Regions from separate parts of the Clostridium sp. Marseille-QA1073 genome, predicted to be linked through region 1. Evidence: riboswitches for the same ligand, from Rfam matches in the RefSeq annotation. Region 1 holds a riboswitch; each other region holds the start of a gene.
What was found. Region 1 has a riboswitch for cobalamin ahead of ACY1IQ_RS17965 (CGGC domain-containing protein). Riboswitches for the same ligand answer to the same signal wherever they lie in the genome.

Region 1 (8,096 bases):
TAATAGAGTATTAGAAGATGCTAAATATGTTAAGCATGCCAATATATTAATGCATGATTTAGATCCAAAAGATACTACACCTGAAGCTCTTCCTGAAATAATTGAGGGATTAAAAGCTCAAGGTTTTATATTTGAATCACTAAACCATGAATCGCCTAAAGCACAATTTACAGAAGTTGTCGAAAAAAAATAATTTAAGCCCCAATATTGGGGCTTTTTAGTTTTGATATTTTTAATTATTTAATATGTTTTTTAATTCATTTATATCTGTTATAGGAGTTTTGCAATTATAATTTTCACATACATAAATAGTAGTTTTATTATCTATCATCTTTTTTGAATCTAAAATCATATTGCTTTCTTTTCCTCTTAAAGTTACTAAAGTAAAAGGATTATATTTATTACTTATCTCCTTTAAAATACTATCAATTTCTTCTTTCTTATCTCCTACAATAGTTATTTCTCTTACACTATATTCTCTATACATATAAGCTATTACCGAAAATAAATAATACATAGGATTTTCCTTTATTTTTCCTCCAAAAGCTTTAAAGTTTTTATCTACTATACTTATATATTTATCCTTCCCTGTAATATAATAAAGCTTTAAAAGAGCTAATGAGGCTACTCCATTTCCGGAAGGTATAGCTCCATCATAGATTTCTTTAGGTCTTACAATTAATTCCTCATCATCACTACCATATAAGAAGAATCCCCCATTTTCTTCATCCCAAAACAGCTCTATCATTTCATCACTTAATTTTATTGCACTTTCTAAATATTCTATTTTAAAAGTACTTTCATAACATTCTATAATAGCCCAAATTAAGAAAGAATAGTCATCAATGATACCTTTGTGTGCTCTATGTTTATCTCTATATCTAGTATATAGGCGTCCTTTTTCATCTATTAAATTATTTAAAATAAAGTTCAATGCTTTTTCGCTAAACTCTATATATTCTTCATTATCTAGTAGTCTTCCACCTAAAGCTAATGAAGCTATCATTAGTCCATTCCAAGAAGTCAATATTTTATCATCCTTATATGGATGAATTCTTTCTTCTCTATAATTAAAAAGCTTTTTTCTTATAGTCTCTAATTGTTCTCTGTATGGACTTAATTCTTTTAAATTTGTATTTATAAGGTTTGGTATATTAGCTCCTTCAAAGTTTCCATCGGTTGTTATATCATAAAGCCTAGAGTATAAACTAACTTCTTCTTCATCTAATATATTTTCTATTTCTTCTAAATCCCATAAATAAAATTTGCCTTCTACTCCTTCAGAATCAGCATCCTCTGCAGAGTAAAATCCCCCTTCTGAAGAGGCCATATCCCTTAAAACATAAGTAAATATATTATCTGCTACTTTCTTATAAAGTTCCTCTCCAGTCATTTTATAAGCTTCTGCATAGGCCATGGCTAAAAGAGCATTGTCATATAACATCTTTTCAAAGTGAGGCACTAACCATCTTATATCTGTAGCATATCTAGCAAATCCAAATCCTACATGATCAAAAATACCCCCTTTATACATTCCCTCTAAAGTTTTATCTATAATTTTTAGAACTTCCTCATCACTATTTTTTTCATAATATCTTAATAAAAATAATATATAATGAGTAGTTGGAAATTTAGGTTCTTTTCCAAACCCACCAAATTCTGCTTCAAAATGTTCTTTCAATTCTTCTACGGCTTTATCTATAACCTCTGTACTTAAATTTCCTTCCTCTATATTACTAGAATGATTTCTCATATAATTCAATAGGTTTTCACTAGCTTGTAATATCTTTTTATTGTCTTCTCTCCATAATTGATTTATAGAATTTAAAATTTCAATAATTCCTTTTATACCAAATCTACTTTTTTTAGGAAAATATGTACCTGCAAAAAAAGGCTTTCTATCTGGAGTTGTTACTATATTAAGTGGCCATCCACCACTACCAGTATAAGCCTGACAAAAATTCATATATATGCTGTCTATATCCGGTCTCTCTTCCCTATCAACCTTTATAGCAACGTAATTATCATTCAATACCTTTGCTACTTCCTCATCCTCAAAAGCTTCTCCCTCCATAACATGGCACCAATGGCAGGTAGAATAACCTATGCTCAAAAAGATAGGTTTATTTTCCCTCTTAGCCTTTTCAAAAGCTTCTTCCCCCCATGAATACCAGTCTACAGGGTTATGTGCATGCTGTAATAGGTATGGTGATTTTTCATTTATCAATCTATTTGCCTTTCTTACTTGTGTTTCTTCTTTTTCAGATAATGTCATTATTACCCCTCCATTTTTTCATATTTTGTTTTAGTATTCCAACGTTTCAATCTGAGTATTCAGTAACATAAAAATGTCCTATTGTTAAAATTTCACTTACTTTAGACCTCTTATAGATAACACTAAATATAGATAAACTACCTTAGAAATTAATATATAGCAAATATAGCTATACCCTTGAGTATTTCAATTCACAATTCACAATGCACAATTAAGGTGGAAATTATTTTTAATCAAAATATTTTCTTTAATGGATTTTTTAGCTAGTAATACAATTGCTAGCGTTTTATTGTAGATGTGAACAGTGTTCGCCAGTTCTTTTTAATACGTCTCATAGTTTAATATTTATTCAATAATATATGGCGAACACTGTTCGCCGCTACGATTAATCAATTCTAAATTTCTCAGTTACCACTGAGAAATATCCACAATTATGAACTGTGAATTTTGAATTTAGTAGTTTTAGTAACAATAATAATAAGTGTTAATTATTTTCAGATATAGATTAAATTTAAGAGTGGTATATCTATAGTTATATCTTTATAGTCATTTTTACAATTGTAATTCCTCATATTTTCTTCTAAAAGCATTTAATTTTTTACTTCATTTTTTAAATTCTTCTTATTTAGCTATTTTCTATATTTAACATAATATAAAGAACTTGATTAACCCCCATACAATGTTATGCTTATATTTGACATCATATATAACCTTTGATAAACACATATCCTTTGCTCAACTCCAATGAAAATTTTATAGAATACTTTACCAAGGAATAATATACAAAATTTCTAATTCCAAACATAAAAATGAACCTTTTATTATGTCGCGACAATATATATATGAAAGCATATTTAGAAAGGAGAGTTTAATTATACTGAAAGGAGGATTTACGTGAACATTGCAGATTTAAATAATCTTATTGAGTTGCATGGTAAAGCCATCTATAGCTTTTGTTACAATCTTACGAAAAACCAGCCTGATACAGATGACCTATATCAAGAAACATTTCTGAAAGCGATGGAGTTGTGCCATAAAATTGATAAAGATAATAATCCTAAAGGATTTCTCATTTCCATTGCAATAGGGCTATGGAAAAACAATCGCCGTAAATATGCCCGGCGACAAAAAATAGCTCCAATAGAGAAACTTAGTGAAGATATAAACAATGGTTACGTATTCAAGGATACACTAACCCCTGAAAATATAGTTATATCCAATGAACTATGCATTATGATACGGACTGCAGCAGATAAGCTGGATAGTAAATTAAAAATCCCTTTGTATATGTACTATACTGCTGAAATGTCAAACGAAGAAATAGCATCAGCACTGAAGATTCCGCTTGGCACCGTAAAAAGCAGGCTTCATAAGGCTCGAAGAGTCTTAAAAAACAATTTAATGGAGGTTAGTAAATATGAAGAACTCTGAGAAATTAGATCAACTGTTGAAGCAAGCTCTTTCTCCAACAGTTGAACCCAGTGAAGATTTAAACCAAAAAATTATAAATCAATTAAAGGAGAGTAATATTATGAAACCAGTTTATAAAAAAAGGATATCCGTTGCACTAATCGCTACTGTACTTACCCTTGCAATGTCTATAACAGCATTTGCTGCCTTACATCTTCTCACTTCAAAACAAGTTGCTGAGCATCTTGGAGATCAAAAACTTGCTCATGCATTTGAAAGCAAAAATGCAATTAAAATAAATGAATCAATTGTTTCAGGTGGATATAATTTTAATTTGCTTGGAATCGTATCAGGTAAAGGTTTAAGCGACTTTGAAAATTATACAGAGGATATACGTCCAGATAGAACCTACGCCGTAGTGTCAATAGCAAAGCAAGATGGTAGTAAAATGCCTGACACCCGAGATGAAGAGTATGGTAAAGTTCCATTTTTTATCTCTTCTCTAATAAAAGGCCAAAAGCCATGGTTAGTTAACATAGCCTCTATGAATGGCGGATATAGCGAATTTGTAATTGATGGAGTTATGTATAGATTAATTGAATGTGACGATGTTGAAATGTTTGCCGACAGAGGACTTTATCTTTGTATAAGCACTAGCAGTTTCTATGATGTAAATGCTTTTAACTATAATGAAGAAACTGGTGAAATCACTCCTAATGCTGATTATAATGGTGCTAATGCTCTATTCAACTTACCTCTCGATGTAACAAAAGCTAATCATGAAAAAGCTGAAAAATATCTACAAGAATTATTAAAATAAATAGAAGTAAATTTTAAAACTAGTGAAAAAGTAATAGTCAATCGAGAAAAATTTGCAAATACTATTATACTAATCGTATCTATAAAATATGAAAATCAGGAATCCCTTCCTATTCAATTATCAAGAGATGCTAATGAATCAATTATTAATAGGATATTAAAATTGTATTAACTTGTAGTTAGCCACAGGTGATGATATTCATCGCCTGTAATTTTCTTTAATATATTCTTAAATCTAATATGCTACATCTCTAATTGTAAAACATTTATTATTAGCTATCACATTCATATCTCATCAGTGTATTTACCTCACTTTGTAAACATAACTTCTATTTTCTCAGTTAATCTATTAACTCTATAAATTAACATAAATCATTATTATATTAAAATCATAATTAAATTAAATAATATAAATTACTCACTTTTAATTATTTAATATTATTTAACAATTTTTTATGATAAAATGTCGAAAAATATTTGCTTAATGTAATTATTAATGCTAAAATGAGTGTGTAAAATCGAATAATTGTGAAGTAGGTTTAATAGATATTTAATATCTATTGATTAAAAGGGAAGATGGGTTAAAATCCCACGCGGTCTCGCCACTGTAATAGATGAGTTCCTGCAATTATGCCACTGGGAAACTGGGAAGGCTGTAGGAATGTTGATGCTTAAGCCAGAAGACCTGCCTATTTTAATGTACTGATAACTCTACGAGCGATGGGGTGGTATAAATGTTTAAAAAATATTTTTTGAATAAATAGCCCTTTAACTGTTGTTAAAGGGCTATTATTTATGAGGAAACAGTTTATTTTATAGGAGGGAAAGATGAAAATAGCTATTGGGGTATGTGAAAAGATTAATGGAATATGTACAACCATGGGATGTTTTAAAGCTTTAAATAATAGAGAAAAACACTTTAGTACATATAAAAACGAAAATTTAGAACTTATATCCTTCTTTACCTGCGATGCCTGTTCGAATAATTCTGATAAAAATTTAATGAATATTGCTGAAAAATTGAAACAAGCAGGAGTAGAAAAACTTCATTTTGGTGTTTGTGTTGTTAAATGTGAAAGTCAAAGAACTAAAGAAATAAAGACAATATTTGAAAAGCATCATATAGAAGTAGTAGAAGGTACTCATTAAAAATATTAATAAATGTACAAGGGAGAGAAAAATTAAATGAAAAAAATAATAAGTACAATTTTAGTGGGGCTCATGGTATTGGGAGCAACTGGATGTAGCAATAAAAATACAGAAACTACACCTAAGACAGAAAATAAGGTAGAAGATAGTAACAAACACTCATCACATTATCCTGTTACAATTACAACTTATAATTATGCTAAAGAACCTGTAAAAGTTACATTTGAAAAATCACCTGAAAAGGTTGTTGCAGTATATCAAAATTCAATAGAGACATTACTTGCATTAGGATTACAAGATAAAATTATTGCTACTGCTGGATTAGATCATGATGTTAAAGATGAATATAAAGATGCTTTTAGCAAAATAAAATATTATGATAAAGTACCTACTAAAGAAGAAGTTATTGGATTACAACCTGATTTCATATTGAGCTGGTATTCTCTATTTGGTGAGAAAAAACTTGGTGATGTAGGATTCTGGCATGAAAGAAATGTAAATACATATATGTCTCAAAACAGTGGTGTTATTAGTCCAAATACTTTACAAAATGAATATGATGATATTTTAAACATGGGTAAAATTTTTGATGTAGAAGATAAAGCTAATGAAATAGTTAATACAATGAAAAGCGAAATAGACAAGGCTAAAGATTTTGTTAGGGGAAAAGAATCTGTTAAAGCAGTAATTTTAGAAGTACAAAAAGATGGCGTATATAGAATTTATGGTGAAGATAGTATAGGTGGAGACATAGCAAAACAAGTCGGAGCAGATTTAGTTGCAAAATCTAATGGTAAAATAGGAAATGAAGATTTAGTAAAACTTAACCCCGATGTAATTTTTACTGTTTATTATGGAGAAGAAATTGATAGAGATTCTGCATTAAAATCTATTATTGACAATCCTGCACTTTCAAGCGTTTCTGCTATAAAATCAAAACGTGTTAATCCTATAATGTTAAGTGAAGTTTATTCTAGTGGTATCAGAACACTAGATGGTATAAAAACAATTTCAAAAGGATTATATCCTGAGTTATATGGAAATAAATAAAATGAAAAAAAATTATAAAAATAATACACAAAACGGATTACTTAATGGAACACCTGCTTATATAGGTGTTTCCATTATACTTGTAATTATATTAATTTTTTCTATTCTAATAACTGTAACTATGGGTTCTGTAGATATTTCCGTAAAAGATGTATATGAGATTATAATGTACAAACTATTTAGCATTGGAAATCCGGAGCTTTTATCAAGTGGCCCTGTATATGATATTGTTTGGTTTATAAGGCTTCCAAGAATTATTTTAGCAGTTGCTGTAGGTATAGGTCTTTCAATATCCGGAGTAATTATGCAAGCAATTGTAAAAAATCCTTTAGCAGATCCCTATATATTAGGAATTTCTTCTGGTGCATCTCTAGGAGCTACATTAGCTATTATGCTTGGGGTAGGTATCTTTTTTGGCAGTAATTATGTAGGTATATGCGCTTTTATAGGTGCTTTTGCAATATCAATACTGGTATTAACCCTTGCAAATGTAAATGGAAGAGCTAATTCAACAAAACTTCTTTTAGCTGGTATGGCATTAAGTACTGTGTGCTCAGCATTTTCAAGTTTTATTGTATATTTTTCTAATAATAAAGATGCTGCTCAAACTATAGCCTATTGGTTAATGGGAAGTCTTGCCGGTGCAAAATGGGAAAATATAATAATAATTTTTCCACTTGTAATATTGGCTACATTATTTTTTGTTACCCAATATAGAACACTTAATTTGATGTTACTTGGTGATGAAGTTTCTATAACTTTAGGTACAGATTTACATAAGTATCGCCAACTTTATCTAATCATCATATCTATAATAATTGGTTTTATAGTATACTCATCAGGAATGATTGGATTTGTAGGACTTATTATCCCACATCTTACAAGAATGCTATTTGGAACAGATCACAAAAGAATTATTATATTATCAGCATTGATAGGAGCTATATTTATGGTTTGGGCAGATGTTTTATCTAGAATTATAATACCTGGAAATGAACTCCCAATAGGAATATTAATTTCCATGATAGGTGCTCCAGTATTTATATATCTTATGGTAAGTAAGTCATATGGATTTGGAGGTAATGCTTAATGGAAGTAAAAATTTTAAATTTAGAAGCTTATTTAGGAGAAAATCATATCTTAAAGGGATTAAACATTCATGCAGACAAAAAAGAATTTGTAGGCATTATAGGACCTAATGGTAGTGGCAAAAGTACACTTTTAAAATGTATATATCGAACTTTAAAACCTTCTGCAGGCGCTATATTTTTAGATAATAAAAATATCAAAGATTTTTCTATGAAGGAAAGTGCAAAAAAAATGGCTGTGGTGTCTCAACATAATAATTATAATTTTGATTTTTCTGTTTCAGATATGGTTTTAATGGGACGAT
Region 2 (8,096 bases), on a different contig from region 1:
GCTTAGCAAGGCAGGGGTAACTCTTATGGAATTCCAAGATAGTGAAAGAATTGATTTAAAGAAGCTTATGGAAAGTCTTGGCGAAAAAGGCATTGATAGCATTTTGCTTGAAGGGGGAGGAACCTTAAACGAGGCAGCTCTAGAGGCAGGAATTATAAAAAAGGCGTATGTTTACATAGCACCTAAGATAATTGGAGGAAAGGAAGCACTTACGCCTATTGAAGGTAAAGGACGGGAACAGATGAGTGATGCCTTTCAACTAGAAGATACCACAATAATAAAGTTTGAGAATGATTTCTGTATAGAAGGATATTTGAGGAGTTGAAATTATGTTTACTGGAATCATTGAGGAGATAGGAACTATAAAATCAGTTGAAAGGGGAAGCAAATCCTCTATTTTAACTATTGAATGTAAGGAGGTTCTAGAGGAAACAAAAATTGGAGACAGCATTGCAGTCAATGGCGTATGTCTTACAGTAACTGATATGGGAAAGGATGGATTTACTGTAGATGTCATGTCTGAAACAATGAACAGAAGCACCCTTGGGAACGTTGCAAGAGGTTCAAAAGTAAATCTAGAAAGGGCTATGCCTGCCAATGGAAGATTTGGAGGACATATGGTATCTGGACATATTGATGGGATAGGATATATATCACACATAAGAAACGATGACAATGCTGTTTGGTACACCATTATTACAGATAAAAAACAGCTTTGCTATATTGTCGAAAAAGGATCTATTGCAATAGATGGAATCAGTCTAACCATTGCTTGTGTAGATGAAGAGGGATTTAAAGTATCAATTATCCCTCATACGCAAAAAGAAACTATTTTATCTTATAAGAAAATTGGTGATAAGGTAAATTTGGAATGTGATATGGTAGGAAAATATATTGAAAAGCTTTTAAAATCAAAGGCATCAAGAAATAATAGCAAGATTACAGAACAGTTTTTAATCGAACATGGTTTTTAGGAGGATAATATTATGAAAAAAATAAACACAATAGAAGAAGCAATAGAAGATATCAGAAGTGGAAAAATCGTTCTAATTATCGATGACCCTGACAGAGAGAATGAAGGAGATTTAGTATGTGCAGCAGAATTTGCAACACAGGAAAATGTAAATTTTATGGCGTGTTATGGAAAAGGGTTAATATGTATGCCTATGAGTGCCAAATTGACTAAGAAGCTTGGATTAGAGCAGATGGTAAACAATAATACGGATAATCATTCTACAGCTTTTACTGTTTCTATCGACCATGTAGATACCACTACAGGAATTTCTGCTTATGAAAGATCAATTACTGCTATAAAGGCGGTAGAAGATGATGCTAAGGCAGAAGATTTTAGACGTCCTGGTCATATGTTTCCTTTAGAGTCAAAAGAAGGCGGCGTAATTGAAAGAAGGGGGCATACGGAGGCAACTGTTGATTTGGTAAAACTTGCAGGACTTAAAGAATGTGGATTATGCTGTGAAATTATGAGAGAAGATGGGATGATGATGCGTACTACAGAGCTTTTGGAATTTGCAAAAGTACATAAATTAACGGTGATAACTATTGCAGATTTAGTATCTTATCGATTAAAGGAAGAAAGTTTTATAAAGAAGAGTGCAAAAGCAAAGCTGCCTACGAAGTACGGGGAATTTACTATTTATGGTTATGAAAACACATTAAACGGAGAGGAGCATATAGCTTTAGTAATGGGAGATGTGGCTGATGGAGAACCTGTTTTATGTCGTCTACATTCTGAATGTTTAACTGGTGACATATTAGGCTCACGCCGCTGTGACTGCGGTGAACAACTTGATGCTGCTATAAAAGCTATTGCAAAAGAAAGAAGAGGGATTATTCTGTATATGCGTCAAGAGGGGAGAGGAATAGGACTTATCAATAAGTTAAAGGCTTATGAACTTCAAGAACAAGGATATGATACGGTTGAAGCTAATATCAAGCTTGGTTTTCCAGAAGATTTAAGGGATTATGGAATTAGTGCTCAAATATTATATGATTTAGGAGCAACAGAACTTTTGCTTTTAACAAATAATCCTAAAAAGATAAAAGGATTAGCTGATTACGGTATTACTATAAAAAAACGTGTTCCTATTCAAATTAATCCTAACAAAGATGATAGATTTTACCTTATGACTAAACAGATAAAGATGGAACATATGACAACTTATTAGTGTGATATTGTGAAAGTATCCATGATTAAAGGAAGAAAATTATAAAGAATAATTGGAGGAAAAGAAATGAGAAAATTGGAAGGAAATGTAGTAGCAAGCAATATAAAAGTAGGAGTTGTAGCAGCAAGATTTAATGAATTTATTGTATCAAAGTTAATATCGGGAACTCAGGATGCATTAATACGTCATGGAGTTAATGATGATGACATTACTCTTGCATGGGTTCCAGGAGCTTTTGAAATTCCATTAGTGGCACAAAAAATGGCGTCATCTGGAAAATATGATGCAGTTATTTGTCTTGGAGCAGTTATTAAAGGCTCTACTACCCATTATGATTATGTATGTGCAGAGGTATCAAAAGGAGTTGCTTCTATAGGCTTATCAACAGGAGTTCCTACGATTTTTGGAGTGCTTACAACAGATAATATTGAACAAGCTATTGAAAGAGCAGGTACAAAAGCTGGAAATAAAGGATATGATGCTGCTTGCACAGCCATTGAAATGGTTAATTTGATTAAAAATATTTAGTTTAAGTAGTAGTTAATTTATTCATTTGATTAGATTTCTATGAAAAGTGCAGCTAAATAGAGAAAAAACCATACAATTTAGATTGTTGAGAATTTAAATTGTATGGTTTTTATAGTAGAATATTAAAAAGTATTTGCTAAATGTAACCATAATATGCTAAAATGATTTTGGAAAATTGAATATATTGAAAATAGGTTTAATAGATATTGTAATATCTATTAATTAAAAGGGAAGTGGGTTTGAATCCCACGCGGTCCCGCCACTGTAATAGATGAGTTCCTGCAATTATGCCACTGGGAAACTGGGAAGGCTGTAGGAATGTTGATGCTTAAGCCAGAAGACCTGCCTATTTTAGTATACTAATAACTCTACGAGCGATGGGGGGGTATAAATGTTTGAAAAATATTTTTTCGATAAATAGCCCTTTAACTGTTGTTAAAGGGCTATTATTTATGAAAAAATAATTTATTTTATAGGAGGTAAAAGATTTTCTTAGAGAAAAAGGTTCATATAATGCAAATAATATGCGTTATCAATTAATGACATTAGCTTTAAAATTATATAAGAATGATAAAAATTTGAGAAATAGTTTTAATCACATTGCAATTATCGAAAAATTTGAAATTAGCGAACTATTTTAGGAGGAATACTTATGAAAAAAATATTTAATATTATATTAATTTTAGTAATGGTTATAAGTTTAGTGGGATGCTCACAAGGAGATGGGGAAGGTGATTCTGCAGAAAGTAAGGTTATTGAGGTAGAAGATATTAACGGAGATAAAATTGTTTTAGAAAAACCAGCAGAAAAAATATTTTTAGGGTTTTATATAGAAAATTATCTTGCTGTATCTGGAGATTTTAAGTTAGATAGAATCGTTGCCATGTCAAAAGGAGAAACAAAGGATCTAATGAATGCAATGTGGACTAAATATGCAGAAGTAATTCCAAACTTAGAAGGCTGTATAGATACAGGTTCAATTTATTTAGATAGTTTCAGTATGGAAAAGCTAATTGATGCTAAACCAGATTTAGTAATTCTTGCACCTTATCAAGCAAAAAAATTAGGAGATGGTATTAACACAATTAAAAATCTTGGAATTCCTATAGCAGTGGTTGATTACAATTCATTTACTTTAGAAAAGCATATAAAGAGTACAGAAATACTTGGTAAGCTTCTTGGAACAGAAGAAAGAGCAAAAGAACTTATAGAAAACTATAAAAAGCAGACAGAAGATGTTGAAAATAAATTAAAAGAAATACCAGAAAGTGAATTTAAATCTGTTTATTTTGAACTTGCAAGCCAAGGGCCAGAAACCTATGGAAATTCTTATGGAGATTCTCTATGGGGAAATATACTTAAAACTGCAAAATGTAACAACATAGCACAGGGAAAAGTTACAGACTATGGACCATTAAATCCTGAGTATGTTATTTCTAGCAATCCACAGCTTATAATTTTTTCTGGACAAACCAATTCTAAAGATCAAGGCAAACAAAGATTTGAAATGGGTTTTGATGTTAAAAGTGAAAGAGCTTTGGAAACAATGAATATGTATTTGAAAAGACCAGGTTGGGAGAATTTAAATGCAGTAAAAAATAAAGAAATATATGGTGTTGATCACAGTGGACTTAGAACACTTTATGATTACGTATATCTTCAATATATTGCAAAAGCTATTTATCCAGAGAAGTTTGCAGATGTAGATCCACTAGCAAACCTAAATGAGTTCTATACAAAGTATTTACCTGTAAAACCAGAGGGTACTTTCATGATAAAGGAGGAATAGATAATGACAAATAAAAAAGAAGCATTGGAAGATTTAAATAATGGAGAGCACATATACAAAAATATCAATCAAAAAAGACTTCTTTTATTTGTTATTGTAATTTCATTATTAGCTGTATTTTGCATCATAGATTTAGCTGTGGGTCCATCTGGCATGTCTTTATCTGATGTAATAAGTACATTGTTACAAGGACCAAAGAATAAAAGTGTACATTCAGCTGTGATGTGGTCCATAAGACTACCAATGACTCTTACATGTGTATTTGTTGGAGCTTCATTAGGTCTTGCAGGGTCTCATATGCAGACAATACTTAATAATCCTTTAGCAAGTCCATATACTCTTGGTATTTCTTCAGCAGCAGGGTTTGGAGCTTCACTTGCTATCTTAACAGGGTTTACTATTGGAAATATAGGTTGGCTTTCTATACCGCTGATGGCATTTTTATTTTCATTTATATCTAGCATGTGTATTTATTTTATAGGAAAAAATAAAGGGATGAAATCTATAATAATGATATTAACAGGGATTGTTATTCACTTTTTATTTCAGGCACTGCAATCCTTAGTTCAATATATGTCTGCACCAGAAGTATCTCAACAAATTGTATTTTGGATGTTTGGAAGCTTACTAAAATCTACTTGGGTTGGTGTTTTTGTTACAATGTCAATTTTTATTATATGCCTTTTATTGACCACAACAGTAGTGTGGAAAATAACAGCATTATCTGCTGGTGAAGAAAGAGCAAGAAGTCTTGGGATAGATGTAGACAAGCTAAAACTAAAAGTATTTACAATTGCAACCTTGCTAACAACTGGAGCAGTTTCTTTTATAGGGCCTATTGGATTTATAGGATTGATTTCTCCCCACTTTGCTAGGTTATCAGTTGGAGAAGAACAAAGATATTTATCTCCTGTTTCTGCCATGTTTGGAGCTCTTATTATGGTTGTTGCGTCTATAATATCTAAAATAATAAAACCAGGTGCATTAATACCAATAGGAATTGTTACATCTATTGTTGGAGTACCATTCTTATTATTTTTATTACTATCGAAAGGAGCAGAATAATGAGTTTTATTACAGCAGAAAAAGTTTCAGTTAAGTTTAAGAATAAAGAAGTGTTAAAAGATATTACCGCTACCTTTCATGAGGGAGAAATAACCTCTATTATCGGTCCAAATGGTACAGGAAAGACTACATTTATAAAAGCTATGTCAAAAATGATCAATTATGAAGGAAACATACATATGGACAGAAATCCAAAGGAAAAAATTCCTATAGAGAAAATGGCCTATGTTCCACAAATGAGTAATAGTAACTCTAACTTAACTGTATTTGAAATGGTACTGCTTGGACATATGAAGGATTTAAGATGGAAAATTTCTAAAGATAAGTTAGAAGAAACAAATAAAATATTAAAGAAAATAAATTTGAGTCATCTAAGCTATAATAAGTTTTCTAGTTTAAGTGGTGGAGAAAAACAACTTGTTATTATGGCACAAGCTTTGGTTTCAAAACCAAAGATATTACTACTGGATGAACCAACCAGTGCGTTAGATATAAGGCATCAATTACAGGTTTTAGATTTAGCAAGAGAATACACCACAGAAAACAATGCTATTACTATTATAGTAATTCATGATTTAGCATTATCTACGAGATACAGTGATAAATTCATACTACTTAGTGAAGGATACGTAGCAAAAGAAGGAAAGCCAGAAGAAGTATTAGATCCATTACTATTAAAAGAGGTATATAAAGTAGAAGTAGAGGTTTGTTGTACAAAGAAAGGTTATCTTAGTGTTACACCAATTAATTGTAGTTAGTATTAATATAACATTATTTTATTAATGTTTAAATATTAAAATTATAAAAGGTTGAGAGGTTAATGTATATGGAAAAACATAAATTTTTATTAGATTTAAAATTAATAAATGTGGATATTAATGAAATTATGAACTTATGTAAGGAGCATAGTGAATGTTTTGTAGTTTTGAAAGATAAGCTTGACTACGTATGCGACTTTATATTAGATAGCTCTAATGATTTAAAATGGAACAAATATGTATCAAAAGAAGAGTATGATACTTTGGTAAAAGAAGTGAGAGAGTCTAATTCGAAGGCTTTAGGGTGGGTTGAAAAATGTCAAGCACGCAGTATATTAAATAATAACTTAGATTCATTTAAATATTCTGATGAATTAAGGCTTGCAGTAGAAAATGAGATATTAGAATTTGATATAAATAATAAATCAAAAATTTTATTTATAGGTTCTGGGGCTATGCCTATAACAGCATTCACTATAAATGATGAAGTTAACTCTGAAGTAGTTTGCTTAGATGTTGATAATGAAGCACTTGAGCTATCAGAGAAGTTATCTGATAAGTATGGCATTAAAAATATATCATTTTCATCAGAAGATATAAGCAATTTTGATTTAAATAGTTTTAGTCATATTATAATAGCTTCTTTAGTTGAACCTAAATTAGATATGGTGAAATATTTATTGGAAAATATTAATGGTGATACAAAGGTTATTTTGAGATATGGAAATAAATTAAAAAGTATATTTAATTATCCTTTAGATATAAAAGAAATAAAGAATTGCCAAAAAACAATAATAAAAGATAATAAGTATATTTATGAAAGTGTAGTTTTGGAGAAAACTTTATGATAAATAAAAATATGCATAACAGCTTAAAAAACACACTAATAATAGGTTCTGGGCCAGTGGCAATTAACATGATAATTAATTTATCTAAGGGATTTTCAGATGAAATTGGAATAGTTATTAGAAATAGTAATAAGTCTATATTTTTTGTAGAACAATTAAAAAACAATGATTTCGTATTAAAAGGAAATGTAGCTAAAAAAGAATTAGCTATGATGGAAGGAAGTTATAAACTACAAAGCTTATATATAGATTATTCTGACATAGAAGATGTTTGGGAAACTATTATATTATGTGTTCCTTGTGACTGTTATATAGAAGTGTTAAAAAAAATAGATTTTAACAAACTAAAAAAAATCAAAACTATCATTTTAGTGTCACCAGAATTTGGGTCAAGCATCTTGGTTTCTAATTATTTAAAGTTATATGAAAGAGATATTGAAATAATTAGTTTATCAAATTATTTTGGAGCTACAAAATATACTTCTAAAGAATCTTTATTAGAAATAACAACAAAAGCTTTAAAGAAAAAGATATATATAGGTTCAACTTTTAAAAAGAGTTCTAAAACAATAGTTCTTAAAAACTTTTTAAAAGAAATCGGGGTTATTTGTGAAATATTAGATGAACCATTGGAAGTAGAAAGTAAGAACATAACTGTATTTGTACATCCAGCTTTCTTGATTAATGATATTAGTTTAAATCAAATATTTGATTATGATAAAACAAATAAATATGTGTACAAGCTATATCCAGAGGGTCCAATAACAATGAAAACTATTGCCACCATGTGTTTTCTATGGAAAGAAATATCTAATGTATATAGTCATCTAAAAATTAAACCTATGAATCTTCTTAAGTTTTTAAATGATGATAATTATCCTGTGTTGGAAGAATCTATATCTAGAGAGGATATAAATAACTT
Region 3 (8,096 bases), on a different contig from region 1:
TTTAAACTACTGTATATATTAAATTTTTCTGGTCTATGACTTAAAAGCAGTTTAAAATTCTTATCTTCTTTTATTAAATGCATAAGATAATTTTCTACAATATTGGCTTCATTATCTTGTCCATAACTACTTAACGGATCTTCTATTCCTATAATTTCTATACTTTGATTATTTATCTTTATTAGCTCCTTATTATTTCTTAAAACCTTTACTCCTAAAGCTTCTAATTTATTTTGTAAATAATCTACATTACCGTATCTCCATTCGTGGTTTCCAGTTACATAATAAACTGGTGAAATCTTAACTAATTCTTTCATTAATTCTAAGCTAGGTATTTCATCATATCTTCTACTATCTATTAAATCACCTGTAAATGCTATAATATCCGGCTTCTCTTTTTTAATTTTATTTATAATATATTTTTGATTTTCACCAAAGCTCTTACAATGCAAATCAGATAAATGTATTATTTTAATTTTATTATTATTTTCCATTTTACTATGTTCAATTTCTATATAACTTTTAACAATCGAATTATTTTCCAAGTATAAGAAAATTAACATAAGTAAAGTAACTACCACTATCTTTTTTAAAGTTTTCATAATTATTTTCTCCTTAAAATTCTTTTATTAAAATTTATTCAACTATATATGAAAAATCCCTCTAAAATTACTCTATAGATAAACTACCTTAAAATTTAATGTATATCTCTATGACATTTTAATTCACAATTCACAATGCAAAATGCACAATTAAGGTGGAAATTATTTTTGATTAAAATAATTTCTTTAATGGATTTTTTAACTAGCAATACAATTGCTAGTGTTTTATTGTAGATGTGAACGGTGTTCGTCAGTTCTTTTTAATACGTCTTATAGTTTAATATTTATTCAATAATATATGGCGAACACTGTTCGTCGCTACAGTTAATCAATTCTAAATTTCTCAGTTACCACTGAGAAATATCCGAAATTGTGAATTGTGAACTGTGAATTTTGAATTTAGTAGTTTTAATTCCAATACCAATAAGTGTTAATTATTCTCAGAGATAGATTAAAATTAGGAGTAGTACATCTATAAAATATGCTAATTGAGAAAATAATAGTTTTACTAAATCTTTAAAGAAATTGGCTTAATCGCAAATTAAAAACTTTATTAGAAAAGTTATCTATAGCTTTATATACACCAATAATTTAAAGATAAAATTAAATAATTAGACTTTTTTAAAAATAAATTCTTTAAAATCTAATGTATTTATGATATACTAGACTCAACGAAATATGTTAAGTTTATGGTACTATTATTAGTATAATAGGGAAAGTGGTGAAAATCCACTACAGCCCCCGCTACTGTAACGAAGACGAATCTCGACCACTGAGCTTATGCTTGGGAAGGTGAGAGGAGATTGATGCGTAAGTCAGGAGACCTGCCATAAACAACTTGCTGTGCCTTCGGTGGGAAGGAAAGTGGCGTTGATACTTAAGTAACCTATTAGGATTTAGTATGTAAGCTCACTTATTGTGAGTTTTTTTATTTGCGTAATATTTGTGTAAATATACTAGGTAAAGGTACATAAGCTAGGAGATGATTAATGGATGATTCAACTAATAGGGCTAAATAGAGAAGTTGATATAGAAACAAGAAGTTGCTTTAGCATTGCTAGCAATGTATTAGAAGAAAGCTTATTAAAATTAAGAGGAATTTGCGATGAAGTAGTTATACTTTCTACCTGTAATAGAACAGAAGTTTATTTTACCTCTGAAAATGTAGATGAAAACATTATAAATAATATTTTTACAATATTAAATTGGGATATAGATAATAAAAAATATATATTCCACTCAACAAGTGAAGCTGCTATAAAACACTTAATGGAGTTATGTTGTGGCTTTCATTCTAAAATTCTAGGTGAAGATCAAATATTAGGTCAAGTTAAAGATGCTTATTTTGCTGCTGTTAAAGCAAATAGTTTAAAGGGCATTTTAGAAAGGCTTTTTACTAATGCTATAGCTTGCGGTAAGGAATTTAAAACTGCTACAACTCTATATAAAATTCCTGTTTCTGCATCTTCAATTGCTGTGAAAGAAGCTATAAAGAGAAATAAAAGAAATTATATGATTATAGGCTTTGGGGTAATGGGAAAACTTTGCTATAAAACATTAATAGGAAATGATAATAATTTCGATAATATATACATTGTAGGAAGAAATGTAGAAAAGATTAAAAAAGATGAATTATTAACCTATAATGATAAAGTAAAAATAATTTCTATGGAATGTAGAAATCAGTATTATGATTTAGTTGATACCATAATAAGCTGTACTTCATCACCTAAGGCTATTATAACCAAAGATGAAATTCCAAGTGATAAAGAATTATTAATATTTGATTTGGCAGTTCCTAAGGATGTTGAAAAAAATGTAGAACTACTTAAAAATGTCACAGTATATGATATAGATAAAGTTCATATAATTGATGAGGAAAATAAAAAATTAAGAAAAGTTATAATGGATAATCACCAATATATAATTGAAAAGTATATAGAAGAATATAATGAATGGAGAACTCTTAGGAGCTTATCTCCTCATATCATTAATATGATAAATAAAGGTAATTCCATTTATAAAAACAGGTTTAAAACCTATACTCAAAAAAAATACACAAAAGATAATGATAAATTAGTTGAAACTTTAATTAAAAGTACTAGTAATGCTTATGTAAATAGAGCTATTGAAGTTTTAAAAGAGGAAACTTTAAAAGGTAATGGAGATGAAACATTAAAATTAATACAAAAAATCTTTTGTGATATAAATTAAATAAGGAGGAAGAAAATGAATTCAGAAAGAAGTTTTAAAATTTTTGAAGAATCAAAAAAATACATACCAGGTGGAGTTAATAGTCCTGTTAGAGCTTTAAAAGATATGGGTATAACACCTCCTGTGATAAAAAAAGGTGATGGTGTATACATATTCGATGAAGATGGAAACAAGTATATTGATTTCATTGGTGCTTGGGGTCCTATGATACTAGGCCATAATGACACTGATGTTATTGATGCAATAAAAGAAACTTGTGAAGAATCTATAGCCTTTGGCGCACCAACAAACTTAGAATTACAACTTGCAAAACATCTATGTGAAACTTTAGATAATATAGATTTAATAAGAATGGTTAACTCTGGTACAGAAGCTACTATGAGTGCAGTAAAACTAGCAAGAGGATACACTAATAAAAATAAAATTATAAAATTTGCTGGATGTTATCATGGACATTTTGATGGATTTTTAGTAAGTGCTGGTTCAGGAGTAATGACAGAAGGTATTCCTGGTAGCGCTGGTGTACCTCAAGAAAGTATAAAAAATACATTAATAGCTTCTTACAACGATATTGACAGCATAAAAATTATCTTTGAAAAATACGGTGATGATATAGCTGGTGTTATTATAGAACCTATCGCTGGTAATATGGGTGTAATAAAAGCTACTAAAGAATTTATGAAAGAATTGGAGTCACTATGTAGAAAATATGGTGCTTTATTAATATTTGATGAAGTAATGTGTGGCTTTAGGGTTGCTTATAAAGGAGCTCAAAGTCTTTATGATGTAACTCCTGATATAGTTACCTACGCTAAAATAATGGGTGGTGGGCTTCCTTGTGGCGCCTATGGTGGCAAAAGAGAAATAATGGAAAAACTTTCACCTATGGGACCTGTTTATCAAGCAGGAACTATGTCTGGAAATCCTATAGTTATGGCTGCAGGACTTGCAACTGTTCAAAAACTACATTCTCATCCAGAATACTATGAACATCTTGAAAAGTTAGGTAAAAAACTTCAGGATGGAATGATTAAAATAGCTAGTGAAAAAAATATTCCTATAACTATAAATAGATGTGGAGCTATGATGACTATATTCTTTACAAATTTAAAAGAAGTAAAGAACTATGAAGATGCTAAAACTTGCGATACAAAATTATTTTCAAAATTTTATATGCATATGCTCAAAAATGGTATCTATATTGCCCCATCTCAGTTTGAGGCATTATTCTTATCAGTAGCTCATACTGAAGAAAACATAGACAAATTCTTAGATGTTTTCAAAAACTTTGATTCCAATCAATAGTCTGATCAACTATTGATTTATATAGATTTTTAAAGGCCTTTAATCTATTTTATTACAATTTGTAGCAATGCTTTAAAACTTATTAATTTTATAATTATATACTAAAGTAATTATATTTATCTTTTACTAAGATTAAATTTTAACTAATATCTTTAAAGCATTGCTATTATAAAAGATGGAGGGTTTAATATGAAAAAAAGAAATATTTTATTGTTAGGTTTAATACTTTCAATAGTTATGCCTTATAGCGCTTTTGCAATGCATATTGCAGAAGGATTCCTAAGTCCATTTTGGTGTATAGTTTACTTTGCTTTATCCGCACCATTCTTCTTCTTAGGAGTTAGAGCAATTAATAAAAGAACATATAATAATAAAGATTTAAAGATGCTTCTAGCACTTACCGCTGCCTTTTGCTTTGTTTTATCTGCATTAAAACTACCTTCTGTATCTGGAAGTAGTTCACATGCTACTGGTACTGCCCTTGGAGCAATTTTATTTGGACCTTTTGCAATGACAGTAATAGCATCTCTAGTACTACTGTTTCAAGCTCTATTATTAGCTCATGGTGGTTTAACAACATTAGGTGCAAATGTATTTTCTATGGGTATTATTGGGCCAATAGTTGCATTCTTAACATATAAATTATTAAAAAATAAAAATAAAAAAATAGCTATTTTTTTAGCAGCAGTTTTAGGTGACTTATCTACTTATGTTATTACTTCAGTACAGATGGGACTTGCTCACTCTGGAGGAAATTTTATAAATGCTTTCACAAAATTCATTTCAATATTTGCAATAACTCAATTACCATTAGCTATAATTGAAGGTATTATTACTGTATTAATATTTGAATTTATTGAGAAACATTCTAAGAATGAACTACTAGCTTTGGAGGAGATGGTATAAATGAAAAGAAAAAATATTGTACTTGTATTGATTTGTATTTTTCTTGTAATCGCTCCCCTTGCCTACTATGGTTCTACTAGTGAGTTTGTAGGCGGAGATGATCAAATGGAAGAAGTAATTTCAGAAATAAATAAAGATTATGAACCTTGGTTTAGTAGTATTTGGGAACCACCTTCTTCTGAAATAGAAAGTTTACTGTTCTCTCTTCAAGCAGCAATAGGTGCAGGATTTGTAGGCTTCTATATAGGTAAAAAGACTTCGTGCTCAAAACGATAATAGCTTATTCTAAAATAAGTAGTCAAATACATAGGCATCCTTTAGAAAAGTTATGCCTATGTATTTTTCCCATTATTATCTTAGGGTTTTCCAATACAATAATACCAATTATATTAAACATAATAATCTTTATTCTTCTTCATATAAAGGTCAATAATCCAATAAATATGGTTTCAAAATTTTCTTTTGGTGCCTTTATATTTGCTTTATTATCATCAATTACTTTTATATTTACTTACGATTTAAGTTATATTTTATTAATATTATTAAAAAGTTTTTCTGGTGGACTTTGCATTGCATATCTCTCTTTAACTACACCATTAGACCATATTTTATATCTATTCTCCAAAAGTAAGAGTCTTAGAGAAGTTTGTGATATAGCTAAAAATATGGAAAGATACATATTATTGATCGATGATGAAGCAAGATTACTATACAATGCTATAAAATCTAGAAGTGGTTTTACAACCTTTAAATTAAAAGTTATAAATACAGGGAAAATGCTAGGTTTATTATTCTTTAATACCATGAAAAGATGGGATGAAATAAAAGAAGGCTTAAACTCTAGATGCTATAGAGGAAATCACTATTATAGTAGTTTTGATTTTACTATAACTGTTAAAAATTATGGATATATTTTTATTTATAATATTATTTTAATAATATTTATTCTAATCTTAAAATTATTACAACTAAGGTTAAGTATACTTTTTATTCCCTAAATTAAGAATAGCTTTATAATATATTGCTGAAATTTAATAAATAAAACTAAAATTTAACAAAACAATTATTAACATTTTTTTTTGTGTAAAAACCTTTGAATATTTCAAAGGTTTTTTTAATAATATTTTATGATATTTTGTTATTTGTTTAACATTTTTTCTAGTAATATTGGTTTTTTATAATTGCAATTTTTTTTATTTTATTATTCAATACTTTTTATAATAAAAATATTAAATTTTAATATAAGAATTCAAAAAATCATCTATAAATATAATATCAATTTGAATTTTTTGCACTATAAAGCTACTTATTAAATAATTATACCGTATAATATGAATTTTTATGTATATTACTTATTTTTTTGCATTAAATGATTGTAATAAATTATTAATAGTTAATTTTTTAATTATTCTTAAATTTAATTGAAAACTTGCTATTTATAAGGTAAAATATTAACAACATATTGAAAGAGGAGGATTAACATGAGTAATGAAATAAGAAAACCTAAACTTTTTGAAGCATTATTACCAATTATTTTTTTAGCAGTATGCCTCTCTGTTGGAATAATATTATATGAATCAAGTGCTCATATACCTTTAATTATCGGTTCAATAATTGCGTCTTTCATTGCACTTAGATTAGGATTTAAATGGAAAGACTTAGAAGAAGCATTTATAAATTCTATTCAAATGTCCATGCAGGCAATAATTATTTTGATGATAATTGGAATTATTATTGGTTCTTGGATTCTTAGTGGAACAGTTCCTACTATGATATATTACGGACTTAAGATCATTTCTCCTAGTATATTTTTAGTTGCCTCCTGTATTATGTGCTCAATAGTTTCTCTAGCTACAGGTAGTTCTTGGACTACTGCTGGAACTGTTGGTATTGCACTACTAGGAATTGGTCAAGGTCTTGGTATTCCAACTCCTATGATTGCTGGTGCTATTATATCTGGCGCATACTTTGGAGATAAAATGTCACCTCTTTCTGATACTACAAATTTGGCACCTGCTATGGCTGGTTCTGAACTATTTGAGCATATAAAACACATGATTTATACTACGGCGCCAAGTATGATTATAGCTTTAGTAATCTATGGAATATTAGGACTAAGATATTCTGGTAAAGAATTAGATATAACTCAAATTAACACTATATTAAGTGGTCTTCAAACAAATTTCAATATAACTCCATGGCTTTTAATTCCTCCAATAGTTGTTATAGTTTTAGTTGTTAAAAAAATCCCTGCTATTCCTGGATTAATTGCTGGTGCAATATTAGGTGGATTGTTTGCAATGCTATTCCAAAGTTCTTCTTTTGGCGATGCTATAAATGTTATGAATTCAGGATATATTGGAAATAGTGGTGTTGAAATGGTTGATGAACTTTTAAATCGAGGCGGGCTTCAAAGTATGATGCCCACTGTATCCTTAATTATGTGTGCTATGATTTTTGGTGGAATTATGGAAAAGTCAGGTTGCCTCGGATTACTTGCTGAAAGTTTATTAAAATTAGCAGTAAACACCGGTTCTTTAATACTAGTAACTATAGTATCTTGTATATTTACTAACATTATTGCTGGAGATCAATATTTAGCAATAGTTATTCCAGGTAGAATGTATAAGGATGAATATGCAAAACGAGGCCTTGCTGCCAAAAATCTTTCAAGAACTCTTGAAGATGCTGGTACTATGACCTCTTGCTTTGTTCCTTGGAATACCTGTGGAGCATTTATGAGCAGTACTTTAGGTGTACACCCATTTGCTTATATGTCTTATGCTTTTCTTAACTTAATAAATCCAATCGTTGCTATTATCTATGGATACACAGGTATAACTATTGAAAAAATTAAGCCTGAAAATGCAAACCCTGAAAAAAGATCTTCTTTAAATATATAAATACAATTTGAAAATTAAAATACATTATAATAAAATCTATTCTAAAAAATCTTATACCCAATCTCCTTTAAATATTTATATAATTACTAAAATCTAAAGAACTCTATGTTAATCATAGGGTTCATGATTATCATGTCATTTTTACATTTAGAATAACTTCTTTTAT
Region 4 (8,096 bases), on a different contig from region 1:
GATACTTTTTCTGAAGATATAGATGATAATTTTATTAATTTTGAAATTCCTGAGGGGAAATATGCAGAATTTAAAATATGTGGAGCAGTTGATTTAGTTCAAAATACAAGAAGATATATTTATAGTAATTGGTTACCAAATTCTAATTACGAGAGAAGAGAAGGGCCTGATTTTGAGGTTACGGATGTCTGTAACTCAACATTTCCAAATAATATGAATATGAAAATATATATACCTATTAAGTAGAAAATTTACTTTCACATTTATTTTGTAGACAAAGCAGGTGAATAAGATGAACATAGAAATAGCTTTTAATGAATTTCCAGTTTTGGAATCGGAAAATTTAATATTAAAAAAAATTGAGTCTAGTAATATAGAAGAACTATATGAAATTTATAGCAATGAAAAGGTATTTAAATATTGTGGAATTATACCAAAAAAGAATATTAAAACTATAAGTAATATGGTTACTCATTTTGAAAGAGATTATAATAAAAGAGATAGAATTAAATGGGGGGTATTTTTAAAAAATGAGAGTGATATATTAGTTGGAATTATTGAAGCCATGGATTTTAAGCCAAGGATAGATATGGTAACAATAGGATATTTTTTATCAGAGCCATATTGGGGAGAGGGTATTGCATCCCAAGCTCTTAGAATATTAATAAAATTTTTATTTGAGAAGGTTGATGTTAATAGAATTCAAGCAGAAGTTATGCCAGAAAATGAAGCCTCAAAGAAAGTACTTTTTAAAAATGGCTTTATAAAAGAAGGATTACTAAGACAGGCTACTTTATGGTCTGGCAAGGGTATAGTAGATTTGGAGATATATAGCATTCTAAAAGAAGATTATAAGGAGTAACTTACCTTTAGTTTATAGTTATTATTTTAAATATTACCAGAAGAAAAAGAACTGTAAATAAGTTTATATAAACTTATTTACAGTTTTATATAGTTCAATGTTAATTAACGTACATTCTCTTAAATATCTATTCTATTTTTAATTAATTAATTTATTTTAAATCACTAATTAAAGTATATATTATTTATTTTTAGATAAATATTTTTTAAATTGTTTATATCCTATAAGCACTATCCAAACATAAGCTAATGTTTTAGGTATCATTAACATTCCAATTAATCTATTAGTAGTTGCCCAAAGAACTACTGGAGTATATAAAGCAAAAGATAATAACACAGCTAAAGCCATATATTTATAATCTTTATCATTAGCTTTAGTGGCTTCCTTATAAATAATATAAATCATTATTATTCCAATAATTGTAAAAGGTATATTTCTATAAATACCCCAACTTACAGGAGAATAATAATTTAACCAATCATTTTGAGGAAATAAGCATAACGCTATTCTAATTAAAGCAAGTAAATAAATTGAAATATCTAAGGCCTTTACTTCTTTAATATTAAATCTTAGTTTCCAAATTTTATATAGAATTACATAAAAAATGGTCATTGTAATAGAAGTTACAAATTTGCCGAATCCTAAACTAGCAGCATTAGCCTCAAGACCTGCAGTTAATAGTGCATATATTCTTGGTATAAGATGAAAAGAATCCCCTATTCCGAGTATTAATGACATGTAACCAAATAGCTTAAAATATTTATTATCTTTACTATTTTTTATCATGATACTTCCAAGAGTAATTACTGTTGTAAGATATACAACATGAAAAAATGGTTCCATTATAGCTTGCATAAATAATCCTCCTTTAATATATGGTTTTCATGCGAACTATTCAACATTAATTTTACTAAATCATTTCTACAAAATAAAGAATCAATAAAATACACCAAAGAAAAGGTTAATTTTATAGAAAAGCTTCTTATTCGCACATCATAATTATAAATAAATTTAATAGTTTAAAAACTGTAGCTTTATTTCTTTTTAAAGATATAGGAATCAAATAAAGAGTGCTAGCAAACTATTTTAAATCAATTAAATTACTCTTTAATTTTTGATAAAATATTTCTTAAGTTCTTTACTAATTCCTCTAACTCTTCTTTGCTGCAATCTTTAAATATATTATCAAAACTTTCTTGTATGATGGCTCTAAAATTCTTAGCAAATTCTAACCCTTTTGAAGAAAATCTTACATAAGTATTTCTTTTATCATCAGGATATTTTACCTTTTCTAAATAACCATATTCTTCTAATCTAGTCACAATACCAGATACAGTACCTTTAGCCAAGGACATTTCATCACATATCTCAGAAATAGTCATTTCTTTATTATGGGCTATAAGTTTAATTACAATAATCTGTTGATGAGTTAGATTACTATCCTTTAGATTTTTTTCAACAATATGCATAGATTTAGAATATATTTCTTTTATTAGCATGGCTATTTTAAAACTATCAAAGCTTAAACTCATAAAATCACCTCAAACTATATATAAAGACAATTCTATACCTATGACCATATTTAGTCAATCAATAAGTAGAAAGATTAAAAAAATAGTTCGTATGCAAACTATAATATACTATAAATTTACTGTGGTCAATACTAATTTTAAAAATATTTATCTTTATTTATAATTAAAGAAAGATAAAAGAAACACTAATTTGTTAGGTGGATTGACAGGTTATTTTGTATTAATAACTTGTTATAAAATATATAAGATATATATAAATTGAAATAAAAAATTAAGCAATTCATTTTTGAAGAGCAATAGGAATTTAAAGTTCACAAAGGTGGATTTTATTTATCTTTTGAATATATCTTAATTAATAATTTTTTAAATATGACATGATGACGTCATATAAGATTATTTATAATTAAGGAACATATATAAATATTTCAACAGATAAGGGGGAGAAAATTATGTCTAGTAAGTGTGAACGTATTCTTGACAGCATTAGATTAAATGCTGGGGTAAATATCTATAAAAAAATAGTGGAGGCATATGGTGAATTACCTTTAAAATCATCACCTACTAAGCAAGCAAAATATATTAAAAGTATATTAAATGAGCTTGAAAATAATAATGGAGAAAATATAGTAGAAAAAGTAATGAAGCCCTGTGGACATTTGTGCATTTCAAATAGAACAATTAAGGAAGCAAAAAAATTATTTGAAAGAGCTGAAAATGTTGAAAAATTTTTAGATTTAATGAATGAGAAACATATAGGTGGTGGAGAACTTCACATGGATAGTGGAAACATAATTGGAATTTATAACAAATGTTATTGTGGAATGGCTAAAAACATAGAAGATATGCCAGTTTCATATTGTAATTGCTCTGCAGGATGGTTTGAAAAATTATTTAGCTCAGTATTTAATAAAACAGTAAAAGTTACAAAGCTTCACACTATTTTAGAGGGAGCAGATAACTATGTTTTTAAAATTGAGTTTTAAGGAGAATAATCATGATAAATAAGTTTGATTATAAAAAAGTATTTAAAGAATTCTATAGTCAGCCTGCTAAAAAAGTATCAATTTTAAAGATGCCAAAGCTTAAATATTTAATGATAAATGGCCATGGAAATCCAAATACATCAAAGGAATACAAGGATGCAGTTGAAACATTATTCAGTTTAGCCTATACTATAAAATTTATGATTAAGAATAGTGATTTAAAGATAGACTATGGAGTAATGCCACTGGAGAGTGTATGGTGGACTGATAATATAAATGATTTTTTAATAGATAATAAAGACATATGGAAATGGTGTAGTATGATTATGCAGCCTGATATTGTTCCAGAAGATTATATAGAAAAAGCTTTATATGAAGTAGAAAGAAAGAAGAAATTATCGTCTATCTCTAAGGTAGAGTATAAAGACCATGATGAAGGACTTGTTGCAAAAATTATGCATGTGGGACCTTATACAAATGAAGATCCTACTGTAGAGAAGCTTCATAATTATATCAAAGAATGTGGATATGAATTAAGAGGATTACATCATGAAATATATTTAAATGATCCTAAACGATGTTTACCTAATAATATAAAAACTATAATTAGACAACCTATAATGTTGAAGGAATAGGCGTTAGAATATAAAAGTTTTAATATCTTAATATTAAAAGGTGTGAAATTTAGATTTATTACTCTAAGTTTAACACCTTTTTTACTTGATGTTATTAAATTTTATAAGGTGTTTATAAAGCGATTCACTTAAGTTTTATTTTAGTGAATCTCATTTTACAGTATGTGCTGTATACTGTAAATTAAAGTTTAAAAATAAATAATGTGATTAAAATTGAATTTTTTTTATTAAATATAAATTTTGTACATTATTGTTTTTGATGAATATAATAATATGAATGAATTTAGTTTCTATAGAACTACCTATGCTTGTATTATTTAGATTTTGATTTTAAATGCCATGGTAACTTTAGCAATTAATGCTTATATAATGAATAAATCATATAAAGAAATATTAGGTATAGTTAGTTTTTTTATGAGAGTTATAAGTTGATGCATGATACTTTTAGGTAATGTTCTAAGGGGGATTATAATAGAATATTTATCTGTTTATTTTATGTTTTTAATTATAGGTGTAATGATTTCTGTAGTTGTTTTATCTTTAAATTATAGAAGAAGCTTTAAAAAAGCTTAAAGGCTAAAAATTTCATTTAAATAATGAAAATTACTATATAACAAAAGGGGAGGGGATAAAGCGATGGAAGATAGAAAAGTATTAACTACTTTGGAAGAAGTAAAAGCTATTTCTGATCCTTTTAGATACAGAATTTTAAATACACTTATAGATATGAATGAGCCAGCTACAGTAAAACAGATAGCTGATAAAATGAAAGAAGTTCCATCAAAAATATATTATCATGTAAATAAGCTTGAAAAAGTGGGAATAGTAATAATTTACACTAAAAAGATAAAGGGAGTTATAACTAAATATTATGAACCTTTAGCTAGAAAGTTTGAAATAAAATGTTCAAAAGAAGTAGAGGAACCTTCTAAAATGATGCTTTTGGCAGTAAGTCAAATGATGATTTCAGAGTTTTATGATGAAAGTAAAGATATATTTTTAAGTTCCATGGATAAAAGTATACACGAATCAAATGGAACTATTATAAAGAAGAATATCTATCTTACAGAAGGAGAGGCAGATGAAATAATAGAATTAATGAAAAGTTTTTTTAAAAATCATAAACAAAAAGATTCTAAAAAGCTTAAATATCACAGCTTTTTTACAATAATTGAAGAATAAGAAGTAATTTATTGAACCCCATAACTATTTTTCTTAGATATCTAAGAAAAATAGTTATGGGGTTCATATATTAATAATAAAACAGTTAAAAAATATGGGAATTATTAGATGTGATATGAACTAAATATTATTACTAATTTCATTTAATTTACAATTTTTATTGATAATATTAGCAATAAATTAAATAAAAAAATAAAGTGATTAATATATTTCTGAAAGCATTTATAAGAAAATAAAATATTTGACATGTTTTTAAATACAATGTATAATTTTGTTGAAAAATTAATAAATTTAAGAATTTAGGGAAGTTTGGTGAAATTCCAACACGAACCCATCACTGTAAGCGATGACGATGCCTAACATGCCACTGGATTAATTCTGGGAAGGCTAGGTTAAGGGTGAATCGTAAGTCAGGATACCTAAACTTAAAGAGAAATAGATTGAGGGGGGAGCAACTAAATCTAATTTTATAGCAAAGATGGGTAAGCTATGGCATTGACTATGGCTTTTTTTATTATAAAAATTTAAAAGAAAAGGAATGGAGTTATGAAAAAATTATTTAAAAATAAGATATTACTAGTATTCTTAGCATTAACAATGCTTCTAGGAACTTTAGCCGGATGTGCAACTAAAGACACTGGCATAAATGAGGATAATGAAATTGTACTAGCAGCTGCAAGAGATTTATCACCAGGAGCAAAGGATGCATATTATGCTACTTCTATATTATTTGTTTGGGAGCCTTTAATTGGATTAGATGATAAAGGAAATCCTTGTGCAGAATTAGCAGAAAAATGGACAAACTCTGAAGATTTTAAAGAATGGACTTTTAAGATAAAAGAGGGAGTAAAATTTCATGATGGAGTTCAATTAGATGCTGATGCCGTAATTAAAAACTTTGATCGATATATCAATATGAAAACGAAAGGATCACCATTTTATTCTTTTGACTTAGAAAAGACATATCCTAATTTAAAAGAAGTGGTTAAAGTATCTGATCATGAAGTAAAATTAATATTTAATAAACCTATATCAACATTAATATATAATATGGCTAGATTTGGTAGTGCTATATATAGTCCACAGTGTTTTGATATAAATACGGGAGATTTTACAGATATAGCAAAGGGTACAGGACCATTCAAAATTGTAGAGCATGAAAAAGATCAATATACATTATTAGAAAGAAATGAAGAATATTATGGTGATAAAGCAAAGGCTAAGAAAGTAAGAGTGAAAGTTATTCCAGATGCAGAAACAAGATTTTCAGCTTTAAAATCTGAAGAAATTATGGGAGTAATGGACTTAGGAGCAATAACTCCAGAATTATCTAAAGAATTGTTAAAAGATGAAAAATTTGATGTATCTGCTGGAAAATCAAGTATAACTCACTTTATATCCACTAATGGTATTAAAGGACCATTCAGTAATGCAAAAATGAAAGAGTCTTTAGGTTTAGTAGTGGATAGAGATCTTATAGTTGATGAATTCTTTGGAGGATATGGAACTTCAACTATTAATATATTAAACCACACATCTCCTTTTGCAAAGGAAATAAAACCAGTTCATGATAAAGAAGGAGCTAAGGAAACTGCAAAAGAAGTATTAAAAGGAGAAACAAAAGAAGTAAAATTTATAGTACCTTCTTATGGAGTAGATCGTTATCCTTATAAAGCTGAAGCAGAATATATTCAATCAGCGATAAAGGATATAGGATTAAATGCAACAATAACAATTTTAGACGGAGCTGCATTTAAAGAGGCTATGAAAAAAGGAGAATATGATTTAGCTATACATCCTCAAGGGCTGCCAAATGCAGAACCTTTTACTATATTTGAGGGATATATGCATAGCACAGGATCAACTAATAAATCTTATAGTCTAGGATATAAAAACCAAAGAGCAGATGAGCTAATTGATAAGCTAAAAGAAACTAATGACATGGCTAAAAGAAAAGAAATATACAATGAACTTCAAGATATATCAGCTAAAGAGCCAGCAAGTATACCACTGTTCCAAGATGTTAATTTAATAGCCTTTAATAAAAAAATAAAAGGTTTTGAGGCAACAAATTATGGAGCTACATTAAACAAAACGGAGTGGAGTAAATAGTGGAAAATATCTTCAAGTATATATTTAAAAGAGTATTGTCCACTATACCAGTTTTAATAGGAATAACTTTATTAGCATTTATCCTTGGAGTTATTGCACCGGGAGATCCAGCAGTTGAAGTTTTAAGTATAGACGGAATAAGCACTCCTACAGAAGAAGAAATACAAGAGGTAAGAGAAGAATTAGGATTAAATGATGATATATTAGTTCAATATGTTAATTGGACTAAAAAAGCTATTAAAGGAGATTTAGGAGTTTCTTATATAAAGAAGACTCCTGTGTCAGAAGAAATACTGAGAAGGTTACCGATAAGCTTCTCAGTATCATTAATGGCAATGATATTTGTAATAATTTTTTCAATACCGACAGCGATAATTATGGCATTAAAGAAGGATTCTTTAATTGACAATATAGGAAGAACTATATCATTACTTTTAACATCTATACCAGGATTTTGGCTTGCTATAGTTATGATGAACATATTTTGTGAAAGATTAAAAATATTACCTACCAGTGGATATGGTACACTTAAGCACTTAATAATGCCTGCCTTTGTTTTAGCAGCAGGAACGATAGGAACAATCATGAGGTTAAATAGGGCTACATTAATAGAATCTCTTGGACAAAATTATATAGTCACTGCTGAAGGCAAAGGGCTTCCAGAAAAAGTGATTTTATTAAAGTATGGGTTTATGAATTCAATTATGCCTATAATTACTGTTTTAGGAAATTATTTTGGAGCAATACTTGGAGGAGCAACAGTTGTAGAGGTTATTTTTGGACTTCCAGG

Region 2: linked by a shared signal. The riboswitch ahead of ACY1IQ_RS02775 (ABC transporter substrate-binding protein) and the one ahead of ACY1IQ_RS17965 (CGGC domain-containing protein) in region 1 are both predicted to bind cobalamin.
Region 3: linked by a shared signal. The riboswitch ahead of hemA (glutamyl-tRNA reductase) and the one ahead of ACY1IQ_RS17965 (CGGC domain-containing protein) in region 1 are both predicted to bind cobalamin.
Region 4: linked by a shared signal. The riboswitch ahead of ACY1IQ_RS02080 (ABC transporter substrate-binding protein) and the one ahead of ACY1IQ_RS17965 (CGGC domain-containing protein) in region 1 are both predicted to bind cobalamin.

The regions. Positions count from the first base shown of each region.
Region 1 covers NZ_JBSVQM010000026.1:14,179-22,274, reverse strand. Annotated here, with positions in the region: gene ACY1IQ_RS17985 (polysaccharide deacetylase family protein) at 1-193, shown strand, start outside; gene ACY1IQ_RS17980 (thioredoxin domain-containing protein) at 233-2,275, opposite strand; gene ACY1IQ_RS17975 (RNA polymerase sigma factor) at 3,170-3,706, shown strand; gene ACY1IQ_RS17970 (hypothetical protein) at 3,693-4,505, shown strand; cobalamin riboswitch at 5,023-5,211, shown strand; gene ACY1IQ_RS17965 (CGGC domain-containing protein) at 5,333-5,653, shown strand; gene ACY1IQ_RS17960 (ABC transporter substrate-binding protein) at 5,690-6,703, shown strand; gene ACY1IQ_RS17955 (FecCD family ABC transporter permease) at 6,705-7,793, shown strand; gene ACY1IQ_RS17950 (ABC transporter ATP-binding protein) at 7,793-8,096, shown strand, end outside.
Region 2 covers NZ_JBSVQM010000002.1:199,769-207,864, reverse strand. Annotated here, with positions in the region: gene ribD (bifunctional diaminohydroxyphosphoribosylaminopyrimidine deaminase/5-amino-6-(5-phosphoribosylamino)uracil reductase RibD) at 1-325, shown strand, start outside; gene ribE (riboflavin synthase) at 330-974, shown strand; gene ACY1IQ_RS02785 (bifunctional 3,4-dihydroxy-2-butanone-4-phosphate synthase/GTP cyclohydrolase II) at 987-2,186, shown strand; gene ribH (6,7-dimethyl-8-ribityllumazine synthase) at 2,253-2,714, shown strand; cobalamin riboswitch at 2,890-3,078, shown strand; gene ACY1IQ_RS02775 (ABC transporter substrate-binding protein) at 3,367-4,503, shown strand; gene ACY1IQ_RS02770 (FecCD family ABC transporter permease) at 4,507-5,568, shown strand; gene ACY1IQ_RS02765 (ABC transporter ATP-binding protein) at 5,568-6,326, shown strand; gene ACY1IQ_RS02760 (nicotianamine synthase family protein) at 6,395-7,174, shown strand; gene ACY1IQ_RS02755 (opine metallophore biosynthesis dehydrogenase) at 7,171-8,096, shown strand, end outside.
Region 3 covers NZ_JBSVQM010000018.1:195-8,290, forward strand. Annotated here, with positions in the region: partial or broken gene ACY1IQ_RS14945 (metallophosphoesterase) at 1-602, opposite strand, end outside; cobalamin riboswitch at 1,276-1,448, shown strand; gene hemA (glutamyl-tRNA reductase) at 1,596-2,816, shown strand; gene hemL (glutamate-1-semialdehyde 2,1-aminomutase) at 2,832-4,121, shown strand; gene ACY1IQ_RS14960 (energy-coupling factor ABC transporter permease) at 4,311-5,027, shown strand; gene ACY1IQ_RS14965 (energy-coupling factor ABC transporter substrate-binding protein) at 5,028-5,303, shown strand; gene ACY1IQ_RS14970 (CbiQ family ECF transporter T component) at 5,288-6,025, shown strand; gene nhaC (Na+/H+ antiporter NhaC) at 6,509-7,930, shown strand.
Region 4 covers NZ_JBSVQM010000002.1:44,122-52,217, reverse strand. Annotated here, with positions in the region: gene ACY1IQ_RS02120 (GyrI-like domain-containing protein) at 1-246, shown strand, start outside; gene ACY1IQ_RS02115 (GNAT family N-acetyltransferase) at 293-862, shown strand; gene ACY1IQ_RS02110 (hypothetical protein) at 1,043-1,717, opposite strand; gene ACY1IQ_RS02105 (MarR family winged helix-turn-helix transcriptional regulator) at 1,963-2,394, opposite strand; gene ACY1IQ_RS02100 (DUF6144 family protein) at 2,844-3,377, shown strand; gene ACY1IQ_RS02095 (GyrI-like domain-containing protein) at 3,389-4,012, shown strand; gene ACY1IQ_RS02090 (hypothetical protein) at 4,448-4,585, shown strand; gene ACY1IQ_RS02085 (ArsR/SmtB family transcription factor) at 4,649-5,194, shown strand; cobalamin riboswitch at 5,456-5,636, shown strand; gene ACY1IQ_RS02080 (ABC transporter substrate-binding protein) at 5,741-7,306, shown strand; gene ACY1IQ_RS02075 (ABC transporter permease) at 7,306-8,096, shown strand, end outside.